2 regions of the Sutcliffiella cohnii genome follow, and region 1 is predicted to be linked to the other one. Evidence: a T-box and tRNA genes for the amino acid it is inferred to sense, from the RefSeq annotation. Region 1 holds a T-box; the other holds one or more tRNA genes.

The links. A T-box is a leader RNA that pairs with one kind of tRNA and senses whether it is charged. The one in region 1 lies ahead of argS (arginine--tRNA ligase), so its partner is inferred to be a tRNA-Arg.
Region 2: it has a tRNA-Arg gene. The T-box ahead of argS (arginine--tRNA ligase) is inferred to sense a tRNA for this amino acid. The anticodon was not compared.

Annotation. Positions count from the first base shown of each region.
Region 1 covers NZ_CP018866.1:3,194,090-3,198,466, reverse strand. Annotated here, with positions in the region: gene BC6307_RS16085 (tRNA threonylcarbamoyladenosine dehydratase) at 1-173, shown strand, start outside; gene BC6307_RS16080 (RsfA family transcriptional regulator) at 422-1,075, opposite strand; gene argS (arginine--tRNA ligase) at 1,151-2,839, opposite strand; T-box leader at 2,950-3,161, opposite strand; gene BC6307_RS16070 (replication-associated recombination protein A) at 3,197-4,377, opposite strand, start outside.
Region 2 covers NZ_CP018866.1:4,823,527-4,827,903, forward strand. Annotated here, with positions in the region: gene BC6307_RS24225 (Tex family protein) at 1-735, shown strand, start outside; gene cmpA (cortex morphogenetic protein CmpA) at 758-889, opposite strand; gene BC6307_RS24235 (SprT family protein) at 970-1,425, shown strand; tRNA gene BC6307_RS24240 (tRNA-Asn) at 1,754-1,828, shown strand; tRNA gene BC6307_RS24245 (tRNA-Ser) at 1,832-1,922, shown strand; tRNA gene BC6307_RS24250 (tRNA-Glu) at 1,933-2,004, shown strand; tRNA gene BC6307_RS24255 (tRNA-Met) at 2,225-2,301, shown strand; tRNA gene BC6307_RS24260 (tRNA-Asp) at 2,333-2,408, shown strand; tRNA gene BC6307_RS24265 (tRNA-Gln) at 2,421-2,495, shown strand; tRNA gene BC6307_RS24270 (tRNA-Leu) at 2,506-2,589, shown strand; tRNA gene BC6307_RS24275 (tRNA-Leu) at 2,602-2,685, shown strand; tRNA gene BC6307_RS24280 (tRNA-Arg) at 2,760-2,836, shown strand; tRNA gene BC6307_RS24285 (tRNA-Pro) at 2,856-2,929, shown strand; tRNA gene BC6307_RS24290 (tRNA-Gly) at 2,946-3,019, shown strand; rRNA gene BC6307_RS24295 (16S ribosomal RNA) at 3,130-4,377, shown strand, end outside.

The DNA.
Region 1 (4,377 bases):
CCCGTGAAGATATAAATGAAACAGTTGGAAAGAAGGATGCACCAATTCGTAAAGCAAAAATGCCACCGTCCTCGAACGCATTTGTTCCGTCCGTTGCAGGACTTATTATGGCAGGACATGTTGTAACTGAATTACTTTCAGACGTGAAAATTCATCGTGTAGGCGAGCAATAAAAAGAAGAAGGGAGGTTGCATTTTTAGCAACCTCCCAATTTTTTTCAGAATAATGTTTTGTACGGGTTAGAGCGATGCGCCCCCGCTTTTGATCCGTCTAGCTCCGGTGGCTAGGTCCGGCTCAAACTTCACTTTTCCTCCGTACGATAAGTCAACATCGACTCGCTATCGCTCGCAGTGTTTCCTTTATCTCCTGCGGAAAAGCTCCAGTTTGATTGGACCTGAGCGAGCCGCCTCCGCTTTTGTATTTACATTACTTCGTCTTCTAATACTGTTAGTTTTCTAGCTCGTTCCATTATTTTTACTAACATTTGATAATCTTCTTGTATGACATCTTGCTGTTTTTCTAGTTTTTCTAGCTGTTGCTGTAACTCCATATTTTTTTGTTGTAATGCTTGATTTTCTCTCTTTAATCTTTCATTTTCTAATTGCATCGTATCTTGATACGAAGACTCTTTTTGATAGGTTTGTAAAAATTGTATACAGTCGTCTAAAGTTAGTTGGTTAGTAACGGCGCTATATTTAACTGGAGCCACTTCTTCTGACAATTCAATCGTTAAAAGCGGTTCTTCTTTTTTCGGCCTCTTTATAGCATTATTAACTGCAGGAATTAATTCCACTTCCATAGAATTGGCGTCAGTTGATTGCTGAGATTTTTTCATTTTATCTAACGCACGCTTCTTTTCTTTTCGTTGTTTTTTGGCAACTGCAACAGCGTGTTCATATTTTTTACGAACTTCTGCATTCCAACGAAAACCACAAGCAGCAGATGTTCTGTTTAATTTATCTCCTACTTCTTCAAAGGCACCTAATTGTGTACCACCGTCACGTATATATCGTAATACTGTTTCTGCTAATAACAAATCTTCTTCATGAGACCATGCGTCTTGACGTACTTTCATTTTATGAAACTCCCTCCCAAAAACGGACAATTTTTTCAATAGTATTTCCAAATTGAAGGGAGAATATACGGAAATTTACATTTCTTTCGGAGCTTGGATTCCTAGTAGTCGTAAACCTTCCTCTAGAACAATTGTTACCGCTTGAACAAGTGCTAGACGACTTGCGATTTGTTCATCTTCCGTTAATACTTTCACATGACTATAATATTTATTAAATTCACGAGCAAGGTCTATCACATATTTAGCAACTTGGGAAGGTTCATAGTTTATGAAACTTTTTTCTATGACAGAAGGGAACTCTATTAATAGTTTCACAACATTCCAGCTATGTTCATCTTGTAAGCCAGTAAGAGCCGCCGCTTCTTTAAATGATGATCCTTTTCTTAATATCGAGCAAGCACGTGCATGAGTATATTGAACATAAGGTCCTGTTGAGCCTTCGAACTTTAACATTTCCTCTAACGAAAATTCAATATTGTTCATTCGTTCATTTTTTAAATCATGAAAAATGATAGCTCCAACGCCGACTATTTTTGCGACTTCTTCTTTTTCGGGAAGGGAAGGGTTTTTGGCTTCAATGCTTTTAGCTGCAAGTTCAATAGCATCGTTAATAACTTCCTCTAGTAAAACAATTTTCCCTTTACGAGTGGACATTTTTTTACCGTCTTTTAATATAAATCCAAACGGAACATGTACCATTTCATTAGCCCAATGGAACCCAAGCTTTTTTAACACGTTAAATATTTGTTGAAAATGTAGACTTTGTTCATGACCTACAACATAAACAGCTTTTTGGAAGCCGTAATGTTGTTGACGATAAAGCGCAGCCGTTAAGTCTCTCGTCGCATAAAGGGTTGCGCCGTCTGACTTTTTAATTAAACACGGAGGAAGGGAATATTCTTCTAACGAAACTACTTCTGCTCCATCAGAACTTTCTAGTAGATTTTTCTCTTGCAATAAATGAATTGTCTCTTCCATTTTGTCATTGTAAAAAGCTTCACCGTTATAAGAATCAAATTTAATTTGGAGAAGCTCGTAAATTTTGTTGAATTCCTTTAGCGATTCATTACGGAACCATTCCCAAAGATGAGTAGCTTCCTCATCATAGTCCTCAAGCTTTTTAAACCATAAGCGTCCTTCATCTTCTAAAGAAGTGTCTTTTTCTGCTTCTGAATGAAATTGAACATATAATTTTAGTAACTCTGTAATCGGGTTTTCTTTAACTGCCTGTTCATTTCCCCACTTTTTATAAGCTACAATTAGTTTACCGAACTGTGTACCCCAATCACCTAAATGGTTAATTCGAATTGGTGTATATCCACATTTTTCGGAAATGTTCGCAATCGCATTTCCGATAACAGTCGATCGTAAATGACCCATCGAAAATGGTTTCGCAATATTAGGTGATGATAAATCAATCGTAATGTTTTCCCCTTGACTTAGAGGCACTTTGCCGTAATTTTTGCCTTCTTTTAATACAGTCGTTAACACAGTTTTACTTACCTCTTGTTTATGTAAAAAAAAGTTAACGTATGGACCGTCAGCTACTATTTTTTCAAATAAAGGATGGTTCAATTTTTCGGCTAATGTTTTCGCAATTACGTTCGGAGCTTTTTTCAAATGCTTCGCAAGTGTAAACGAAGGAAAAGCAATATCGCCTTTATCTACATACTTTGGCTTTTCTATTAAACTTTCCACTTCATCAAGGGTTACGTATTGTTGAATGTGCGGATAAATTTGTTCTGCTACTAACTTTTTATACATCTTTTATAACCTCCATCTTTTTCATTCTTTTTTGATTTTACTCAACTGTTGTTGCTCGTTCATGTTCGAAGTAAATTTAAAGGACAACAAAAAAATCCCGCCTCTAAATATATAGAGACGAGATTCACCCGCGGTACCACTCTCATTGTTCATACGAACCAGCTTTATTTGTTAACGAGGTAAAATCCCCGGCTATCCATACTAAACTTCAAGATAGCTTCTCAGAAGTGCGCTTCCTTTTACAAGAGCTGTTAGGCTTCCACCATCCCTAACTCGCTATAAGCTTTTCAAGTAAAAGTACTCTCTTCCTCATCGAACAAAATATTTCATTTATTGTAAAAGATTTAGAAATAATTATCAATACTTTTTATTTTTTAATTCTTTCAATTTATGATAAACCGCATAATAATTTTTCTCTTGCCCATTTTGCTTCGGCACGAAATATTCTTTACTTTTTAATTTATCGGGTAAATATTGTTGATTGACCCAACCAGCATCGTAATCGTGAGGATATAAATAATCAATTCCTCTACCTAGATCTTTAGCCCCTTTATAGTGAGCATCTTTTAAATGTAGTGGTATATCGCCAACGTTACCACTTCGAACATCGGCAAGTGCTGCATCTAACGCTTTATAAGCAGAATTAGATTTAGGAGAGAGGCATAACTCTACAACCGCATTAGCTAAAGGAATTCTTGCTTCGGGGAAACCGACTCTTTCTGCTGCCTCTATTGCGGAAAGCGTCCGGGCTCCTGCTTGAGGACTCGCTAAACTAATATCTTCATAAGCGATAATAAGTAACCTTCTAGCAATACTAACAAGATCTCCTGCTTCAATTAATCGAGCTAAATAGTGAAGAGCAGCGTTCACATCACTACCTCGTATCGACTTTTGGAAGGCAGATAATACATCGTAATGTCCGTCACCATCTTTATCATGGTAGAAACTTTTCTTTTGTAAACATTCTTCTGCACTTTCGAGCGTTAAATGGATAACTCCGTCTTCGTCAGGTTCTGTAGATAAGACGGCTAGTTCTAAACCATTTAAAGCAGAGCGAACATCACCACCGCAAGAGAATGCAAAATGATTCATTGCTTCGTCTGTTACTTTTACATTATAGTTTCCTAACCCTCGTTCCTTATCTTGGAGAGCATAGTGTAGGACAGTTAGTATTTGTTCTGGTTCAAGTGGTTTTAGTTCGAAAATTTGACATCTGCTTCGTATGGCAGGGTTTATCGCATGGTACGGATTACTAGTCGTTGCTCCAATCATCGTAAGTAATCCACTCTCTAAATGAGGTAGTAAAAAGTCTTGTTTTCCTTTGTCCAGTCTGTGAACCTCATCTAATATTAAAATGACTTTACCAGACATTTTTGCTTCTTCTACGACAATTTCCATATCTTTTTTGTTATGTACAACGGCATTTAACGTACGGTACTTATAATTTGTACTCCCAGCAATGGCCGTTGCGATGGAGGTTTTCCCAATTCCAGGTGGTCCATATAGAATCATAGAAGATAAGTGCTTAGCTTTTACCA
Region 2 (4,377 bases), 1.6 Mb from region 1:
GTCGAAACGGTTGTTAACCAAGTTGGTGTGAATGTTAATACCGCATCTACCTCGCTATTGCAATATGTATCTGGATTATCTAAAACGGTCGCAACGAATATTGTAAAAAAGCGTGAGGAACTAGGACGTTTTACGAGTAGATCAGAATTGAAAGGGATTCCTCGCTTAGGAGCTAAGACTTTTGAGCAATGTATTGGGTTCCTACGAGTAATCGATGGGAAAAATCCACTCGATCGCACGAGCATTCACCCTGAAAGCTACAGTGCGACAAAAACATTATTGGATAAACTGAATTTGTCGGTCAGTGACATAGGAACGGAACAATTACAAGCTGCGATAAAAGAGTTAGATGTAAAACAAATGGCGGAAGAATTAGAAATTGGTGAAGTAACGTTACGAGATATAATGGAATCTCTAGTACGACCAGAAAGAGATCCGAGGGATGATATGCCTAAACCGATATTAAAACAAGATGTACTTCAATTAGAAGATTTATTACCTGGCATGGAGCTTGAAGGCACGGTAAGAAACGTCGTAGATTTTGGTGCTTTTGTCGATATCGGTGTTAAACAGGATGGTTTAGTGCATATTTCCAAACTTAGTAATCAATATGTTAAGCATCCGCTAGATGTTGTTTCGGTAGGAGATATTGTTACTGTATGGGTAGAAGATGTGGATGTGAAAAAAGGCCGAGTAGCTCTAACTATGTTACAACCAGAACTACAAACGGTTTAAATAGAGAAGAAGACTAGTTCGTCTAGTCTTCTTTTATATCTGTTGTGTTTTGTTTTTCATAATAAAAATACCAACATTGATTTAAAAGCTTTATTTGATATCGATTTTTTTCTTTGTAGGCACGTTGCATTTGTTTCATAAACCATGTAGGCATATGCATACCACCTTTATCTTTTTTTAAGGTATTATCATACTATGCATTTTATTACGTATTGGTTCGAGTGAGGGATTGTTATGGATGATCAAAAAGTACAGATGTTAGTAGAAGAACTTTCATTGGAATACTTCCAAAGGCCGTTCGTAAATAGAGCTTACTTTAATCATCGGCTGCGAACAACAGGTGGAAGGTACTTAACGCATACAAACGACATAGAATTAAACATAAAGTATTATGAAGAGTTCGGACTGGATGAACTCATTGGAATAATAAAACATGAACTTTGCCATTATCATTTGCATATTCAAGGAAAAGGCTATCAACATAGGGATCAAGATTTCAAAGTACTTCTAAAAAAAGTGGGGGCACCAAGGTTTTGCCAACCGATAGAAGGGTTGAAGCAAAAGCGTACAACTGGCAGCTATCGACACTATGAATGTACTGGCTGTGGATTACAATATAGAAGGAGAAGAAAGGTTGATATTAACCGTTACGTATGCGGGAAGTGTAAAGGGAGATTACAAGAAAAATAAAATATTGACTTCTGTTTTCAGATGTGATAAATTATCAAGGTCGCTTCTCACAAAAGCTAAGGCACTTCGGAAAATTAGGAAAAATTCCTATCTTGAATAGCCTTGACATTTTAAAGAAGTGAAAGTAAAATAAAACTTGTCCGACTCATAATGTTTTGGACAAATGGTTCACTATTCCACCATAGCTCAGCGGTAGAGCAACGAGCAATTGCTTCGATGAGATTACTGCGAGTTGTACTCGGCGAGCCGCTACTTGATTAGGCTTCCTGAGACGAGGACATTCGGCTTAACTGAAATCGTTTCTCGTAAAAGTAAATATAATTATTATTCCACCATAGCTCAGCGGTAGAGCATTCGGCTGTTAACCGAAGGGTCGTAGGTTCGAATCCTACTGGTGGAGCCATACGGAGAAGTACTCAAGTGGCTGAAGAGGCGCCCCTGCTAAGGGTGTAGGTCGTGTAAGCGGCGCGAGGGTTCAAATCCCTCCTTCTCCGCCATCATATGTTTGGCCCGTTGGTCAAGCGGTTAAGACACCGCCCTTTCACGGCGGTAACACGGGTTCGAATCCCGTACGGGTCATATTAAGGAAAATGGGATGCAGAACAAAAGTTTTGCCTCCCATTTCTATCCCTAAAGAAGTTTTTGTGTTTTAGGGGTCCCGTCATGTAGTGGTGAGAAATAATTCAACGAATACGCTAAAGGTTGCCCCAACGCATTCAACTTCTCAGAACTACCAGAAGAGGAAGCGACAGTCCGGTAAAACGGTTTGGAAGCGTGGAATTGTGACCTATTTTATCGTCGCGGGGTGGAGCAGTCCGGTAGCTCGTCGGGCTCATAACCCGAAGGTCGTAGGTTCAAATCCTGCCCCCGCAACCAATCTTTATTTAAAAAAGTTATTATAACAAGAGGTCCCGTGGTGTAGCGGTTAACATGCCTGCCTGTCACGCAGGAGATCGCGGGTTCGATTCCCGTCGGGACCGCCACTATAATATTTATGGGCTATAGCCAAGCGGTAAGGCAACGGACTTTGACTCCGTCATGCGTTGGTTCGAATCCAGCTAGCCCAGCCAACTTATAAAAGCGGGTGTGGCGGAATTGGCAGACGCGCTAGACTTAGGATCTAGTGTCTTTGACGTGGGGGTTCGAGTCCCTTCACCCGCACCATCGTATTTTTGAGCGGTCGTGGCGGAATGGCAGACGCGCTAGGTTGAGGGCCTAGTGGGAGGTAATCCCGTGGAAGTTCGAGTCTTCTCGACCGCATCGAAAGAAATAAAATAAAAAAAGTGTTGACTTAGTAAAAACGAAATGATATTATAGATAAGTCGCTAAAACGAGCGCCCGTAGCTCAATTGGATAGAGCGTTTGACTACGGATCAAAAGGTTAGGGGTTCGAGTCCTCTCGGGCGCGCCATTATTTTTAAAATAGTAGACGGGAAGTAGCTCAGCTTGGTAGAGCACTTGGTTTGGGACCAAGGGGTCGCAGGTTCAAATCCTGTCTTCCCGATTTGAAATATAATTTAGCGGGTGTAGTTTAATGGTAAAACCTCAGCCTTCCAAGCTGATGTCGTGGGTTCGATTCCCATCACCCGCTCCAATAAAATGTTCTTTGAAAACTAAACAAAACAATAGCGTGCAAGTCGGTTTTTAAAATCGACAAAACAATAAATTGACGATAAGTCAGCAACATTTTGAGCAATCAAATACTCTACGGAGAGTTTGATCCTGGCTCAGGACGAACGCTGGCGGCGTGCCTAATACATGCAAGTCGAGCGAACTTCTTTAGAGCTTGCTTTAAAGAAGTTAGCGGCGGACGGGTGAGTAACACGTGGGCAACCTGCCTGTAAGACTGGGATAACTTCGGGAAACCGGAGCTAATACCGGATAATATATAGTACCTCCTGGTACTATATTGAAAGTTGGTTTCGGCTAACACTTACAGATGGGCCCGCGGCGCATTAGCTAGTTGGTGAGGTAACGGCTCACCAAGGCAACGATGCGTAGCCGACCTGAGAGGGTGATCGGCCACACTGGGACTGAGACACGGCCCAGACTCCTACGGGAGGCAGCAGTAGGGAATCTTCCACAATGGACGAAAGTCTGATGGAGCAACGCCGCGTGAGCGATGAAGGCCTTCGGGTCGTAAAGCTCTGTTGTTAGGGAAGAACAAGTGCGAGAGTAACTGCTCGCACCTTGACGGTACCTAACCAGAAAGCCACGGCTAACTACGTGCCAGCAGCCGCGGTAATACGTAGGTGGCAAGCGTTGTCCGGAATTATTGGGCGTAAAGCGCGCGCAGGCGGTTTCTTAAGTCTGATGTGAAAGCCCACGGCTCAACCGTGGAGGGTCATTGGAAACTGGGAGACTTGAGTGCAGAAGAGGAGAGTGGAATTCCACGTGTAGCGGTGAAATGCGTAGAGATGTGGAGGAACACCAGTGGCGAAGGCGACTCTCTGGTCTGTAACTGACGCTGAGGCGCGAAAGCGTGGGGAGCAAACAGGATTAGATACCCTGGTAGTCCACGCCGTAAACGATGAGTGCTAAGTGTTAGAGGGTTTCCGCCCTTTAGTGCTGCAGCTAACGCATTAAGCACTCCGCCTGGGGAGTACGGTCGCAAGACTGAAACTCAAAGGAATTGACGGGGGCCCGCACAAGCGGTGGAGCATGTGGTTTAATTCGAAGCAACGCGAAGAACCTTACCAGGTCTTGACATCCTCTGCCACCTCTAGAGATAGAGCGTTCCCCTTCGGGGGACAGAGTGACAGGTGGTGCATGGTTGTCGTCAGCTCGTGTCGTGAGATGTTGGGTTAAGTCCCGCAACGAGCGCAACCCTTGTTCTTAGTTGCCAGCATTTAGTTGGGCACTCTAAGGAGACTGCCGGTGACAAACCGGAGGAAGGTGGGGATGACGTCAAATCATCATGCCCCTTATGACCTGGGCTACACACGTGCTACA